Regions from separate parts of the Martelella soudanensis genome, predicted to be linked through region 2. Evidence: predicted binding sites of a transcription regulator. Region 2 holds the regulator's gene; each other region holds the start of a gene.

Region 1 (5,395 bases), 590 kb from region 2:
TCACGATCCCGAGCCGTTGCATCTTTTCGGCCGTCGCCGGTCCGACACCATGGAACTTCTTGACCGCCAGCTCTGCGACGAACGCCGGCCCCATCTTCGGCGTGATCACGGCCTGACCGTTCGGCTTGTTGAGATCACTCGCCATCTTCGCGAGGAACTTGCAGTAGGAGATACCGGCAGAGGCATTCAGGCCAGTCACCTCCTTGATCCGGGCGCGAATGATCGTCGCGATCTCGGTTGCAAACGCGATACCCTGCTTGTTCTCGGTCACATCAAGATAGGCCTCGTCAAGCGAAAGTGGCTCGATCAGTTCGGTATGCTCGGCGAATATCTGATGGATCTGCGCCGAGACCGACCGGTAGACGTCGAAACGCGGCTTCAGGAACACCAGGTCGGGACAGCGTCGCTTCGCTGTCACTGACGGCAAGGCGGATCGCACGCCAAACGCCCGCGCCTCATAGCTGGCCGCGGCAACCACTCCTCTGGCCGCCGATCCGCCGACGGCGACAGGCTTACCCCTCAGGTCGGGATTGTCGCGCTGCTCAACGGAGGCATAAAAGGCGTCCATGTCGACATGGATAATCTTGCGGATGGCCGGGACAGCCTCATCCGTTTCCACCTCGTGGTCTCTTTCCAAAACTGTCAGTTCATCCAGGGCGGCCATGACCATCTCAAGAGCGTGATCCGTGACGACGTTAATCGTCTTCGGGGTTTTCAGGCGGTTCGACCACGACCAGCATGTTGCCGGGCAGCGGCCGCTGAAGGTGTTTCACATCGGCCCACTCGCCAGTGAGCCAGAGGTCGACTTCCTCCGGCGTCGTCAGGATCGCCGGCATCGCCTTCTCATGAATGGGTTTGACGATTTCATTCGGCGTTGTCGTCAAAAACCCGAACAGTTCATATTCCTGTTCGCCATCACGGACCTTCCGCACGCCCTTCCAGGGCGTCCAGAAACCGGCAAAGAACATCAGCGGCCGCTCCGGGTTCTGCGCAAACCAGGCATTCGGCACGCGTCCACCTTCTACCTTGCTGGCAGGATCGGGTTCCGCAAATGAGGTGAACGGGACAACACATCGGCTTGTCGGCCCAAGCCAGCGCCGCCAATGCGGAGATCCGACGTTGCGGATATTGGTGACCCCGCGATCGGCCTTGCCTTTGACGAAAGCCGGCGGCGTCGGCATGCCCCAGGTGGCACTGACGATCTCCCGATTGCCATCGCCATCGACGCGAACGATCGGCGCCAGCGTGTTGGGATAGATATTGAGCGACGGCTCGTTCCATCCGGCCTTGTCGCTCATGGCCTTTGTAAACTGGACGACGGCATCCCGTGTCGTCGTCAGATTATAGAGATTGCACAAATCCTCGCCCCTCCTCAGCGCCACATGCCGCGCATCCGCGCACCGACATCAAGACGCACCTGCCGCGGGCCCGCATTGCTCTGTTGGCCCGGTTTCACCACCGGCCATGTCCTGTTCTCAAAATGCTGCAACAACATAGTGGGAATGAACCGGGTTCGCGAGGCATAGACATGCCTGTCGCCGGTCGAAGACTGTCCATGGGTGAAGAAGCGCTGTGGAACGACAAGGTTCAGGCTGTCGCGTGCCCGCGTCATCGCCACGTAAAGCAGGCGTCGTTCTTCTTCAATATCGTCGGTCGTGCCGACGCCGAGATCGGAGGGAATACAGCCGTCGACGGCGTTGAGGAGGAAGACCGAGCGCCATTCCTGCCCTTTGGCCGAATGAATGGTTGAAAGGATCAGATAATCCTCGTCGAGCAGCGGCACGCCAGCCTGGCCGGAGGTAGCGTCCGGCGGGTCGAGCGTAAGCTCGGTCAGGAACCGTTCCCGTGACGGATAGCCGGCGGCAATGTCCTCAAGCTGAAGCAGATCAGCGCGGCGCATCTCGAAGTCTTCATGGATGCGCTCCAGATACGGCTCATACCATGCCCGGATCCGGCCGATCTCGGCGGGCCAGCCCATGTTTGATTGGCGAAGGTCCGTGACCAAAGACACAAGACCCGGCCAATCGGCCACCGCACGCGAGGGGGCCGGCAGTGCCGCCAGTGCCTCGACCGGATCGGCGGTTTCCGCAATCGCGTCCAGCGCGTTTTGTGCCGAGGCTGGGCCGACACCGGGCAAGAGCTGCATCAGCCTGAAGCCCGCCACACGATCGCGCATATTCTGGGCAAACCGGAGTGCTGCCAGCAGGTCTTTCACATGCGCGGAATCGAGGAACTTCAGACCGCCGAACTTCACGAAGGGAATGTTGCGACGCGTGAGCTCTACCTCCAGCGGCCCGCTGTGATGGCTCGCCCGAAACAGCACGGCCTGATCCTTCAGCCGCATGCCTCCCTCGCGGTTGTCGAGAACCTCGTCGGCAATGAACCGAGCCTGATCGCCTTCGTCGCGAACCGTCACCAGCCGCGGCTTTTCGGTTGAGACACGGTCGGTCCAGAGATCCTTGGTGTAGCGCTCCTGGGCGAGACCGATGACGCCATTGGCAGCCGCGAGGATCGGCTGTGTCGACCGGTAATTGCGGTCGAGCGTGATCACGTCGGCCTTCGGCGAGAATTCATTCGGGAAATCGAGGATGTTGCGAACCGTGGCAGCCCGGAACGAATAGATCGACTGTGCGTCGTCACCGACGACCGTCAGACCCCGCCCTCCGAGCTTGAGCGCCATCAGGATCGAGGATTGCAGGCGGTTGGTGTCCTGATATTCATCGACCAGGACATGATCCCAGCGTCCGCCGATCTCGGCGGCAAGCACCGGATCGCCCATGGTCTGCGCCCAGTAGAGCAGCAGATCATCATAATCGAGGACGTTCTGGACCTGCTTGGCCTCGACATAGGCCGAGAACAATTCCCTCAGTTCCTTTTCCCAGGCCGCACACCATGGAAAGTTCGCTCGCAGGATTTCCGCAAGTGGCGCCTCGGCATTGACGGTGCGCGAATAGATCGAAAGGCAGGTGCCCTTCGCCGGAAACCGGTTCTCCGTCTTCGAGAAGCAGAGATCATGCCGGGCGAGGTTCATCAGGTCGGCCGAGTCCTCGCGATCATGAATGGTGAACTGCGGATCGAGACCAAGCTCGATTGCATATTCACGCAACAGACGGGCGCCGATCCCATGGAAGGTGCCGGACCAGGCAAGCCCGTCGGCCATGATCCCGGCCTTGTCGCCAAGCGCCTTCGCGGATATCCGCTCGACGCGCCTTCCCATTTCGGCGGCGGCACGACGCGAAAAGGTCATCAGCAGGATCCGGCGAGGATCGGCGCCGGAGATGACGAGTTGGGCCACGCGATGGGCAAGCGTATTGGTCTTGCCGGATCCGGCGCCGGCGATGATCAGCAGCGGTCCGCCAATCGATCCATCTGGCAAATCCATGCCGTGCAGAACCGCGGCCCGCTGATTGTCGTTCAATTTTTCGAGATGCGCCGCGCTCATACCGTCCTACCCTAAACCTCTTGTGATTCAACGATGCACGCCTTGCGCATCGGTGTTCTTCCCGGTCGCCGTCCACAGGGCCCGCCAATGAGGTCGATTGACTCGAAACCGGGAAAAGAACAAATAAGGAACATATCGGAGAATTCCGCCGTTGCAAAGTCCTGAAGGAGACCGTCCAACATCATGCCGAGGAACGCCGCCAGTCCCGCCATCGCAGAGCTTCGGGAGCGCATCGCGCATCTCGAAGGTCCTGGAGGACGCGCCCGATCGGCTCTGCCGTTCGGCCTGAAGGAAATCGATCGCAGGCTGCCGGGCGGTGGTCTGGCGCTAGGCTGTCTGCATGAGGTAGCGGGTGGAGGCAATGGCGCTGTCGATGGAGCAGCGGCGGCACTGTTTGTCGCGGGCATTGCCGCGCGCACGAGGGGCAAGGTGCTTTGGGTGGTCACACGGCCCGATCTCTTTGCACCGGCAATCGCCCAGGCCGGGCTTCAGCCCGACCGGGTAATCCATGTCGAGGCCGGCGACGAGAAGGCGCTGCTCGCCTGTTTCGAGGAAGGGCTTCGCCATGGCGGGCTTGGGGCGGTTGTCGCCGAGACCGCGCGTCTCTCAATGACGACCTCCCGGCGCCTGCAGCTGGCGGCCGAGAACTCCAACACGATCGGGCTGGCGCTGCGCCGATGGCGACGGCAGACCGAGGCCGGGGACTTCGGGCAGCCGACGGCGAGCGTCACCCGCTGGCGGGTTTCCGTCCTGCCCTCGCGCCCCTTGCCCGTTCCCGGCCTTGGCCGCGCGCGCTGGCTGGTCGAACTCATCCGATGTCGTGCCGGAGAAAGTGCCGATTTTGAACTGGAGGCGTGTGATGACACGGGTCGTCTCGCTCTTCCTTCCGAGGTGGCCGACGGATCGCCTCAGAAGGAAGTCGGGCGACGCATCGCCTCCCGCTGATGCGCCGCTCGTCATGGCCGGCCGCAACGGCCGCCGCCGGCTGATTACCGCTCTCGATGCCAATGCCGAACGGCTTGGTATTCGGATCGGCATGGCCGTCACCAAGGCACAGGCCCTTGTGCCGGGCCTTGTAATTGCCGATTCCGACCCTGCCGCCGAAACCGAGGGATTGAATAAGCTGGCGCTCTGGGCGCTTCAGCGAATTTCGCCGGTGGCGATGGCCGATCCGCCGGATGGTCTGGTGATCGATACGACCGGCGCCGATCACCTGCATGGCGGGGAGGAAGCCATGCTTGCCGACATGATCAGGCGCTTTGCCGCCGCCGCCGTCGAAGCCCGCGCGGCGGTCGCGGACACTTGGGGCGCCGCGCATGCTGCCGCCCGGTTTCTGGCACGGCCTTCAATCGTCATTCCAACGGGAGAAAGCGAGGTGATGCTGCGAACCATGCCGCTCTCAGCGCTCCGGCTCGATCCCGGAACAGTATCCGACCTGCACACACTCGGTTTCGAGAATGTCAGTGAGCTGCTGGATCAGCCGCGCGCGCCGCTGACCCTGCGCTTCGGCCCGGAAACCGTCCGGCGGCTCGACCAGGCCCTTGGCCGGATTGCCGAACCGGTCGATCCGATCCGCTCGCCGGAGCTGGTTGAGGTGCGCAGGGCCTTTGCCGAGCCGATCGGCGCGCCTGAAACCATTGCCCGCTGTATTGGCAAGCTCGCCGACGCGCTCTGTCTTGAACTCGAAAGGCGCGGCCTTGGTGCTCGGCGGCTGGATCTTCTGTTCCACCGCGTCGATAGCACCATGCAGTTCATCCGCGTCGGCACTGCCCAGCCAGTTCGTGACCCTCGACGCCTTGTCCGCCTGTTCCGCGACAGGCTGGAGACCGTCGATCCGGGTTTCGGGATCGAGATCATGGTGCTAGTCGCCATCCATACCGAACCCTTGCGGGAGAAGCAGACGATCTCCTCCCTGGTCGAGGAGCCGGAAGCCGATGTTTCCGACCTCGTTGA
Region 2 (5,395 bases):
GCCGCGGGCGGCCGAGGCGGTTTCGACCAAAAAGATCGCCGCCGCCGCCGCGATCGCGGCGGCCCTTTTCTATCTGCTGATTTCCGGGATGCAGGTTTCCGCCGAACGCGCCTTCATCATGCTGGCGGTGATGCTTGCGGCGGCGATCTTCGACCGCCCGGCGATCAGCCTGCGCAATGTCGCGCTGGCGGCGCTGGTGATTCTGATCGTGACCCCCGCCGAGGTGGTGGGGCCGGGCATGCAGATGTCGTTTGCCGCAACGCTTGCGCTGATTGCAGGCTATGGCGCCTGGCAGCGAAGGCCTGCGGGCGGCCTTGCCTCGCGCCGGGGCGCGCTCCGCTGGCTGTGGATCGCCTTTTCCGGGATCGTGTTGACCGCATTGATCGGGGGGCTGTCGACGACGCCGTTTGCCATCCACCATTTCTCGCGCATTGCCGGCTACGGGCTTTTGGGCAACCTGCTTGCCATGCCGGTGGTGACCTTTATTGTCATGCCCGCCGGGCTGCTGTCATTGCTTGCCATGCCGCTCAATCTTCACGCCCCGTTTCTGGCGGTCATGGGCTGGGGGCTCGATTGGGTGATGCAGGCCGCGACATGGGTCGACGGCCTCGGCGGCGCGTTCACGACAGGCCGCGCTCCAGCGGGATTTCTGCTTCTTTTCCTGGTCGGATTCCTGCCGCTTGTGCTGTTGCGCACACGGTTGCGGCTGCTTGGCGTCATACCGATGGCGCTCTCCTTCGCGCTGATTTCCTGGCCGCGCGCCCCGTTGCCGCCCCAGATCCTGGTGGCGGCCGACGGCGACCTCGTTGCGATCGTCGCCGGCGAGGTCGCCGCGCTCAACACCAAACGGCCGCCATCCTTCGTGTTCGAGCAATGGGAAACCGCACTTGCGCTATCGCAAACGGCGCCACCTGTGGAGGAAAGCACGCTGGTGTTGCAAGAGGAGGATCGCTTCGCCCGGCTGGATGCGCCGGATATGGCCCAAGCCGCCGAAACGTTACTCAAAACGATCGCCGAGGCCGAACGGAGGCCCGGCATCTTCCGATGCGAGGACGATGCATGGTGCTATGCGGTCTTTACGGGGCTTCGAATCATGACGGTCGAACGACCGGCCTTCACCGGACTTGCCTGCGATAATGCCGATATCGTCGTCAGTCGATACCGTCCCGGCTTTCAGACCTGCCGCTCCGGCGCCTATCTCATCACCCCGGCAATGCGCCGGCAGCGCGGCGCGTTTCAATTCACGCTGTCGCCGGAGGTTGCGCGCGAACGCCCGGACAGCGGCACATCAGCGTCGCCTCAAAACACAGCCTGGCACGCGGACAATGAGCCTGCGGAAGCACGTCACCGAAGCGCTGCGGCCTCCGTGACAGTCGGCGATGCCACTGCGGGGACCGCACCCCAGGCTGTCTCCAGAAAGGCCCGCCAGCCCTCGTGCGGGCCGACAAGCGTTTCGCTCAAAACCTCGGTCACAGCGCTCGATCGCCCTTGGAACAGACACCGGCTCTACGACTGGCGTTCCGGAGAATATCTGCCGGTGATCACGGTTCCGGAGACGCTTACCTTCAGTGGTAGCGGCGGATCAGACCGACCAGCTTGCCCTGAACCTTGACCTGGCTTGCGGCGAAAATGCGGGTCTCGTAAGCCGGATTGGCCGCTTCCAGCGCGATCGATGCGCCCTTGCGGCGGAACCGCTTCAGGGTCGCTTCCTCGTCATTGACGAGCGCAACGACAATATCGCCGGGGGAGGCGGTGGAGATATTGCGGATGATTACGGTATCGCCGTCGAAGATCCCGGCGTCGATCATCGAATCACCCTGAACCTCAAGCGCGTAATGTTCTCCCGCGCCAAGCATTTCCGCCGGCACTGTGATCTGATGGGTGTTTTCCTGAATGGCCGAAATCGGCACGCCGGCAGCAATCCGCCCCATGACCGGTATGCCGGTCGAGCCGCTGTCATTGTTGCCGACCGGCGCCTTGGGCTCTTCCTGTTTCTTGCCGAGGGAGCCTTCGATCACGCTTGGCGAAAAACCCCGGCGCGGCGGCTGACCCATCGTGCTGTCCGGCATGCGCAGGATTTCTAGCGCCCGGGCGCGGTTGGGAAGCCGACGGATGAAACCGCGTTCCTCCAGTGCCGTGATCAACCGGTGAATGCCCGATTTCGACGCGAGGTCGAGCGCTTCCTTCATCTCATCGAAGGAGGGCGGAATGCCCGTCTCTTTCATCCGTTCATGAATGAAAAACAGCAATTCCTGTTGTTTGCGTGTCAGCATTTCCTGCCCCTGGTCCTTCGAAACAAATCCAGAACGAATATACATGTTCCTACTGTGTTCCGCAAGTGCAACCGGAGTGGGGCAAAAATAACGGGCTCGCGCGGAAATTCGCGCCTCCTGTCGCCACACAATGCGTCCGCTCGCATGCGTTTTGCCATGGCCCCCATTTAACGAAATTCTGCTCGTCGTTCTCCCGCATCGCCTGGGGCTTTCGATATTTCTGGTGCGTGGTTTGATTGCAAGGCTGTCGACAACATAAGATTTTTAAAATAGAGTTTCAAAAGTGACCTTTTGTCCCAGGTCGCGCATGGTGGCCAAGACGCCGGGAGGGCGAAGCGGGCCGCCGCCCATCAGGAGGAAACGGGACGGGGAGGAATTACATGAAGAAATTTGCAGCACTCGCGCTCGGTGCGGCGATGACGGTTAGTGCGACGGTCAGCGCTGCCAGCGCCGAGCCGATCGTCATCAAGATCGGCCACAGTTCCGAGGCGGACCTGCATCTGCCGGGCGCCGGGCGAACGGCTTGCGTTGTCGCGATGAAGGAGTATCTCGACGTCGCTTCCGAAGGCGAGCTTGCGCTTGACGTCTATCCGGACGGAGCGCTCGGCGGCGCCCGTGCGATGGTTGAATCGGCGCAAACCGGCGTGATCCAGATGGTCGGCGCCTATACGTCGATCCTTGTGCCGTTCGTGTCGGAAATGGCCGTCACGCAGATACCATATGTTTTCCCGGACAGTCTGACGGCCTGGCAGGTCATGGATGGTCCCTTCGGCGATGCGCTTGCCGAAACCGTCCTTGAAAAGACCGGACTTCGTGTTCTGGCCTGGCCGGAAGGCGCCGGTTTCCGCAATATCTACGCGGACAAGCCGATCCACAGCGTCGCCGACATGAAGGGCATGAAGATGCGCGTGCCGGAAAATCCGGGACTGCTGGCGATGTTCCGCGCCTGGGGCGCCAATACCGTTACGATCAGCTGGAACGAACTCTACACCGCCCTGCAGTCGGGCATGGCCGCAGGCCACGATACCGAGCTCTATTCGATGTATTCGTCAAAGCTCTATGAAGTGAACCCCTATGTCACCGTGACCCGGCACAGCTACAATCTGCACCCGGTTCTCATCAACGAGGAGTTCTTCCAGTCGCTGTCGCCTGAAAACCAGACTCTGATCCTGCGGGCAGGGGACCTCTGCAATCGCGTCGGAAATGCCCAGTCCCTCCTTTCCTCGCTGGTTATCCAGAGCGCGATGGAGAAGGAAGGCGCGGTCTTCTACTACCCGACCAAGGCAGAGCTCGCCGAATTCCGCGAACTTTCCCAGAAACCCTATGTCGACATGGTTCTGAGGCAGATGGGTCCCGACGGCCAGGAATGGGTCGATCGCATTCTCGCCGCCACCAAGGAAGCTGAAACCCAGCGCTAAGCCGCGGACGCGAACGGGGCGGGCATTCGAGAACGGCTCTGGCGGACGGCTGTCCGCCGAGCATTGCTTGCTCGCCCGCTTCGTCAAGCCGGACGCATGCGAACGCGCCGCGGGGCAGGGTTCGCATGCGCGCCGGACCGTGGTGGCAGGGAGATCGTCGGAATGAAAAAGCTGCTCGTTGGATATCAGGTCCTGATGGACGGACTGGAAAAGCTGTGCATGGCGATTGCCATCACGCTGGCCGGTCTGCTGTTTCTCAGTACCGCCTATGAAATCATCGTGAACCAGCTTGTGGGGAATTCTCCGGTCTGGTCGGAGGAAATCAGCAATCTGTTCTTTGCCTGGCTTACCTTTGTCGGCGCCGGGGTCATCGCGCGTCATGGCGGCCATATCGGGGTGGAGTTTGTCTACGAACTGGTCGGGCCGTTTCTGAAGACCGTGCTCAGGGTGATCTACATGCTGCTGGCCCTCGTGGTCGTCTTCGTCATGGTCTATTTCGGCTACAAGATGGCGCTGTTCGTCGGCAAGTACCAGAAGTCGCTCTATCTCGGCATCAGCCTCTATTACTATTACCTTTCGGTTCCCGTCGGCGGCGTGCTGCTGGGATTGTTCAGTGTCGCCGCGGCGCTTCCCGATCCGAGGAAGACGGCGGCCGACGCACAAAACGTCGGAGTGTGACCCTTGATCGCGATTATTTTTGGCAGTTTCGTGCCGATGCTTCTGCTCGGCGTTCCGATTGCGATGTGTCTCGTCCTCATGACGATCTTCGTCTATGTCGACATCGGCGACCCGCGTCTGTTCCTGCAAATTCCCCAACGCATGTTCACCAGCACGGAAAACATGCTTTTGCTGGCCATCCCGTTCTTCATCATGGCCGGCGAGATCATGAACCGCGCCGGGATCACCGACAGGCTGATGACGCTGTCGTCGTCGCTGGTGGGGTGGATCCGCGGCGGCCTGGCGCATACCAATATCGTCGCCAGCATGTTTTTCGCGGGCATCACCGGATCGGCGGTTTCCGATACCGTCGCTGTCGGCAGCATCATGGTCCCGGCGATGAAAAAGAACGGCTACGGCGAGGACTACAGCGCCGCGGTGACGGCAGCGAGCTCCGTTATCGGCCCGATCATCCCGCCCAGCATTCCGATGCTGATCTATGCGTCGGTGATGAACGTGTCGGTCGCGGGCCTGTTTCTCGCCGGCATGCTGCCGGGCGTGCTGATCGCCATCGCCCTGATGATCACAGCCTATTTCTTTGCCGTCCGCAGAGGCTATGGCGAAAGAACGCCCTTCGTTGGCGTCGTCGGTCTGCTCCTGGCCCTGTTCAGGGGGATGCCGGCGCTGCTGTTGCCGGTCATCATCATGGGCGGCATTCTCGGCGGCTTCTTCAGTCCGACGCAGGCTTCGGCGGTCGCGGTGATGTACGGCCTGGCGATCGGCTTCCTGTTTTACCGCCAGCTCAAGCTTTCCGATATCGTTCCGATCCTGTCCCACACGGTCAAGACGACCGCCATGATCATGTTTCTCATGGCCTGTGCGAAATCCTTCAGCTGGCTGGTGACCTATTTCAATCTCGTTGAACACGTCACCCTGGCCTTCGTCTCGATCACGGATGACAAGCTTGTCTTCCTGCTTCTGGTCAATGTCATATTTCTGATCATCGGCATGTTTCTGGACATGGGCTTCGCGATCATCGTGCTCGGT
Region 3 (5,395 bases), 870 kb from region 2:
GGCCAGCACCAGCGGAATGCCGCCGAGCACGGTAGAGATCATCGTCATCATCACCGGCCTGAGGCGCAGCAGGGTCGCATGTTCGATCGCGTCGCGCACCCCCTCGCCCCGGTCGCGAAGCTGATTGGCGAACTCGACGATCAGAATGCCGTTCTTGGCCATCACCCCGATCAGCAGCACAAGACCGATCTGGGAATAGATGTTGAGGCTGGTGCCGGTCAGAAGCATCGCGATCACCGCGCAGCCGATGCCGAACGGCACGGTCGCCAGTATGATCAGCGCGCTCCACATGCTCTCGAACTGTGCGGCCAGCACCAGAAACACGATGATGATCGCAAAGCCGAACACCATGGTCATGCCGGACGCGTTCTCGTCAAGCGCGGCGGCTTCCGCCTGCGCCTCGACATGCGCGCCGGCTGGCAGAAGCGGCTCCGCGATCTCGACCAGCCGCTGATAGGCCTGCCCGAGCGCCACGCCCTCGCCGAGGCTGGACGACAGCGAGACCGAGGGCAACTGGTTTTCGCGCTCAAGCGTCGGCGCGATCGATTTCTCCTCCAGCGAGGCGATGGTGGACAGCGGTACGATACGACCGTCCCCGGCCTGAAGGAATATATTCCTGAGATCGGAGGGATCATCGACCTTGCGGGTGTCGGAGCGAAGCTGCACGTCATATGCCTCGCCATCGATAAACACCTCGCCGACCGATCGTCCGTCGAGCAGCGCCCGCAGCGCTTCGGAAAGTCCGGCGATATCGATGCCGAGATCATCGGCCCTGCGACGGTCGAGCGTCAGAGCGAGCTGCGCCTGGGAGGCGTCATTGCTCAGGCGCGGGGCATCGAACATCGGATCCGCCTCCATCGCCGCCACGATCTGTGACGCCGCGAGCGAGAGTTTTTCGTGGGTCGCGCCGACCAGCGCCACGCTGAGCCCATTACCGCCGCCCCTGATATTCAGGGAATTGGGCTGAAACGCGAAGGCGCGCACCGCCGGGATCTGGCCGGCGGCCATATTGACATCGCCGGCGATCGCATTCTGGACGCGTTCACGCTCTCCCCACGGCGCGAGCGTCATCACCATGAAGCCGCTATTGGTATTGCTGCCGAATCCCGAGATCGAGAACACGCTTTCGATCTCGCCGCTGTCGATCAGCGGCTGCAGGCGTTCCTCGACCTGCTGGATGCGGTCGCGGGTATAATCGAGGCTGACGCCTTCGGGCGCGGAAACCCGCATCATCAGCATCGAGCGATCCTCGCTCGGCAGAAGCTCGTTGGTGATGTTGGAATAGGCAAGATAGGCGCCGAACATCAGGAGCGCGCCGAACGAGAGCACCACCAGCGGCGCGGAAAGCGCCCAACCCAGCGAACGCGCGTAAAAGCGGTTGAAGCCGTTGCCGAGACGGGTCGCAAGTCCCGGCCGGGTTTCCTTATGCTGGACCAGAATACGGGACGCCAGCATCGGGCACAGCGTCAGCGCCACGAACGAGGACAGCATCACCGCAAAGGCGAGCACGAAGCCGAATTCGCGAAACAGCCCGCCCGCCTGTCCGGGCAGGAAGGACAGCGGCACGAACACGGCGGCAAGGGTCGCCGTGGTGGTGATCACCGCGAAGAACACCTGGCGCGTGCCGAGAACGGCAGCCGCGCGCGGCCCCATGCCGAGCGCGCGCAGGCGCACGATGTTTTCAAGCACCACGATCGCGTCATCGACCACCATGCCGGTGGCCAGCACGATCGCCAGCAGGGTCAGGATATTGATCGAGAAACCGGCGAGATAGATCGCGGCCAGCGTGCCGATCAGCGCGACGGGCAGCGTGATCGCCGGGATGACGGTCGCCCGCCAGTCGCGCAGGAACAGGAAGATGATCGCCACCACGATCAGCGCCGCAAGCGAGAGCGAGCGGATCACCTCCTCGATCGAACCGGAAATGAACACCGCGTCGTCGCTCGAAATCCGGATCGTGGTGCCTTCCGGCAGGTTCGGCTCGATATCGGCGATGACCTTGTGCACGCCCTCGGATATTTCGAGCGTATTGGATTTGGCCTGGCGCACGATGCCGAGACCGATGCCCGGCTGGCCGTTGTAGCGAAGGGCCGTCGCCGCCGTGTCCGGGCCGAAGACCACGGTTGCCACATCGCCGATACGGACATTGTCGGCGACCTTCAGATCGGCGAATTCCTCCGGCGTGGTGAGGTCGGCCGTCGCGCGCACGCCGAGCGCCTGGGTGGTGCTGGTGAGCGACCCCGCCGGCACATCCCACGACATGTCGGAAAGCGCGTTGGCAAGATCGGCAACGGTCAGGCCCCGGCTGGCGAGGGCGGCCTGATTGATATCGATGCGGAAGACTTTATCCCGGTCGCCATAGACCGCGATATCGGCCACGCCCGATACGGCGGCAAGCCTGTCCTCGATATTGTCTTCCACATATTTGGTCAGATCGTCGATATCGAGCGTGGTCGAGGTAACCGCCAGCCGCAATATCGGCTGCGCATCCGAATCGGCCTTGACGATGCGCGGTTCGTCGGCGTCATCGGGCAATTGCCCCTCGACCCGGCCCACGGCATCGCGGACGTCCATCGAGGCGACGTTGATGTCGGTATCCTTGCTGAATTCCAGCGTCACCCGGCTGGAGCCGGTCTGCGAGTTGGAGGACATCGACTGAAGCCCGGAAACCCGTGCCACCGCCCCCTCGATCACGCCGGTGACCTCGCGGTCGACCGTTTCGGGCGAAGCGCCGGAAAAGGTGGTGCGCACGGTGATCACCGGCTGGTCGACATCCGGCAGTTCACGCACCTCGACGCCGAAATAGGCCGCAAGGCCGGCAACCACGATCAGCGCATTGAACACCAGCGCCATGATCGGCCGGCGCACGAAGATCGCGGTGAAGCCGTGTTCAGTCGCATGTTCGACAGCAGTTTCGTCGATCTCGTCGCGCAGCTCGTCGGGCGGGGTCTCCTCGCTCATGACGATGCCTCCGCGCCTGTCGATGCCTCGCGCACCGGGCCGCCCTCGCGCAGGCGCTGGATGCCTTCGATGATGACGGCATCGCCCGCCTTGAGCACGGCATCCACCAGCACCATATCGGGATCGCGCTGGATCACCCGGACCCGGACCTTCTGCGACGCGCCGTCGACGATCCGCCAGACATAGGAGCCTTCCGAATCCCACTGGATCGCAAGCGGATCGACGGCTGGATACTCATCGCCCGGAAAGCGCATGGTCACGTCGAAGGACATGCCCGCTCTCAGCGCATCATTGTCATTGTCGATGCGCGCGCGAACGGTGAAGGTCCGGCTTGCGGCGTCGATCCGGTTGTCGACCGCCTCGACCACGCCGTCGAACCGTTTCTGCGGGGCGGAGACCAGGCTTGCCTCCACCGGCGCGCCCGGTGTCACGGCGGTGGCGAAGCGTTCCGGCACGGAGAAATCGACGAGAATCGCCGAACGATCGTCAATGGTGACGATTTCCGAGGAGGTGGTGACATAGTCTCCGACAGTAACGCCGACAATGCCGGCAACGCCCGAAATCGGGGCGACGATCTGCCGGCGGGCGAGATCGAGCTCGGCCGACTCCAGATCGAGTTGAGCGGATTTTTCGGCGATCTCGGCGTTATAGACCTCAAGATTGGAAATCGAGGAACTGATCCTGCGGTTGATATCGGCCTGCCTTGTGGCGCTTTCGAGAGCGACTTCTGCCAGATTGCGGGCCAGAACCTGCTCGCGGTCATCGAGCTGGACGATGATCTCGCCCGTCTCCACCGTGTCGCCGGACGATATGCTGATGTCCGTGATCGTGCCGGCCTGCTCCGGCAGAAGCGTCACAGACTGGATTGCCGCCCCGCTGCCGATCGCCGTCAGTTGATCGTTGACCGTGCCCATCCTGACCGGCGCGGTGACCACCTGGACGGCGCCGCCGAAACCGCCGCCCCGGCCGCCGGCTGCGGGTTTTGCCGCGCTCTTGCTCTCCACAACGCCCATCGAGGCCATAAGCTCGCGCCCGCCGGGAGCGAACCAGAGCCAGGCCGCGGCCCCGACGGCCAGAACACCGAGACTGACGGCAAGCTGTTGATAAAGACGCATTCATGACCTCGGACTGGAAGCTGGGGGCGGGGTACCTGTCAGCGCAGTATCGTTATCGTTCCCGCCTCTGCAAGTCGCCAGATTAAACCTCACCAAATTGTAATGTTCCCCTCGCCGACCGACAGATAACCGGCGGCCGGCGGAGCTTTCAATGTGCTTTTTTTGTTCTCATTGACCGCGCCGCCTTCACCTTTGCCATGCGAGCCACTAGATTGGCCCCATGAATCAAGGTGACGACGACATTCCGTTTTTCGATGAAGACGATGCACAGCCGGCCGCGCGCACCGGACTGGCCGCCCGGGCCATGGCCGCGCGCCGCGCGCCGGCGGCGCCCGACTATCTGACCGGCCTCAACCCCGAGCAGCGCGACGCCGTGGAAACGACCGAAGGACCACTGCTGGTGCTCGCCGGCGCAGGCACCGGCAAGACCCGCGTGCTGACCACCCGCATCGCCCATATCCTGGCCTCGGCAAAGGCCTATCCCAGCCAGATCCTCGCCGTCACCTTCACCAACAAGGCCGCGCGCGAGATGAAGGAGCGGGTCGGCGCTCTGGTGGGCGGCGCGGTCGAGGGCATGCCCTGGCTCGGCACATTCCACTCGATCGGCGTCAAGCTTCTGCGTCGTCACGCCGAGCTTGCCGGCCTCAGGTCGGACTTCACCATTCTCGATACCGACGACGTCATCAGGCTGATCAAGCAATTGATCCAGGCCGAGGGGCTCGATGACAAGCGCTGGCCGGCGCGCCAGTTCGCCGGCATGATCGACAACTGGAAGAACAAGGGCCTGACCCCGAAGGCGATACCGGAAGGCGATGCCCGCGCCTTTGCCAACGGTCGCGGCCGGGAACTCTATCAGGCCTATCAGGACCGGCTGAGGACGCTCAATGCCTGCGATTTCGGCGATCTTCTGCTGCACCCGATCGAGCTGTTCCGTCAGCACCCGGACATCCTGAAGGAATATCACAGGCGCTTCCGCTATATCCTGGTGGACGAGTATCAGGACACCAACACCGCGCAATATATGTGGCTGCGGCTGCTGGCCCAGCGTCCCAGCGGCGACGAAGGCCCGATCAACATCTGCTGCGTCGGCGATGACGACCAGTCGATCTATGGCTGGCGCGGTGCGGAAGTCGACAACATCCTGCGCTTCGAGAAGGATTTCCGGGGCGCGAAGGTGATCCGGCTGGAGCGCAATTACCGTTCCACCGCGCATATTCTGGGGGCCGCCGGCAATCTGATCGCCCATAATGAAGGCCGCCTCGGCAAGACGCTATTCACCGAGCGCACCGATCCCGACGACGACAAGGTCCAGGTCCATG

The links. The regulator LexA, encoded in region 2, represses DNA repair genes until DNA is damaged. The targets are predictions, from matches to a motif close to TGTTCNNNNTGTGTTCNG.
Region 1: a site for LexA is predicted at 3,558-3,575, ahead of HQ843_RS16390 (ImuA family protein). Genes of this name have one in related genera too.
Region 3: a site for LexA is predicted at 4,229-4,246, ahead of HQ843_RS23450 (ATP-dependent helicase). Genes of this name have one in related genera too.

Annotation. Positions count from the first base shown of each region.
Region 1 covers NZ_CP054861.1:3,436,656-3,442,050, reverse strand. The annotation lists gene dinB (DNA polymerase IV) at 1-664, opposite strand, end outside; gene HQ843_RS16400 (SOS response-associated peptidase) at 696-1,358, opposite strand; gene HQ843_RS16395 (ATP-dependent helicase) at 1,373-3,442, opposite strand; gene HQ843_RS16390 (ImuA family protein) at 3,626-4,387, shown strand; gene HQ843_RS16385 (Y-family DNA polymerase) at 4,302-5,395, shown strand, end outside.
Region 2 covers NZ_CP054861.1:4,022,126-4,027,520, reverse strand. The annotation lists gene HQ843_RS19335 (ComEC/Rec2 family competence protein) at 1-1,612, shown strand, start outside; gene lexA (transcriptional repressor LexA) at 1,566-2,273, opposite strand; gene HQ843_RS19325 (TRAP transporter substrate-binding protein) at 2,654-3,691, shown strand; gene HQ843_RS19320 (TRAP transporter small permease) at 3,854-4,369, shown strand; gene HQ843_RS19315 (TRAP transporter large permease) at 4,373-5,395, shown strand, end outside.
Region 3 covers NZ_CP054861.1:4,892,478-4,897,872, forward strand. The annotation lists gene HQ843_RS23440 (efflux RND transporter permease subunit) at 1-2,961, opposite strand, end outside; gene HQ843_RS23445 (efflux RND transporter periplasmic adaptor subunit) at 2,958-4,076, opposite strand; gene HQ843_RS23450 (ATP-dependent helicase) at 4,297-5,395, shown strand, end outside.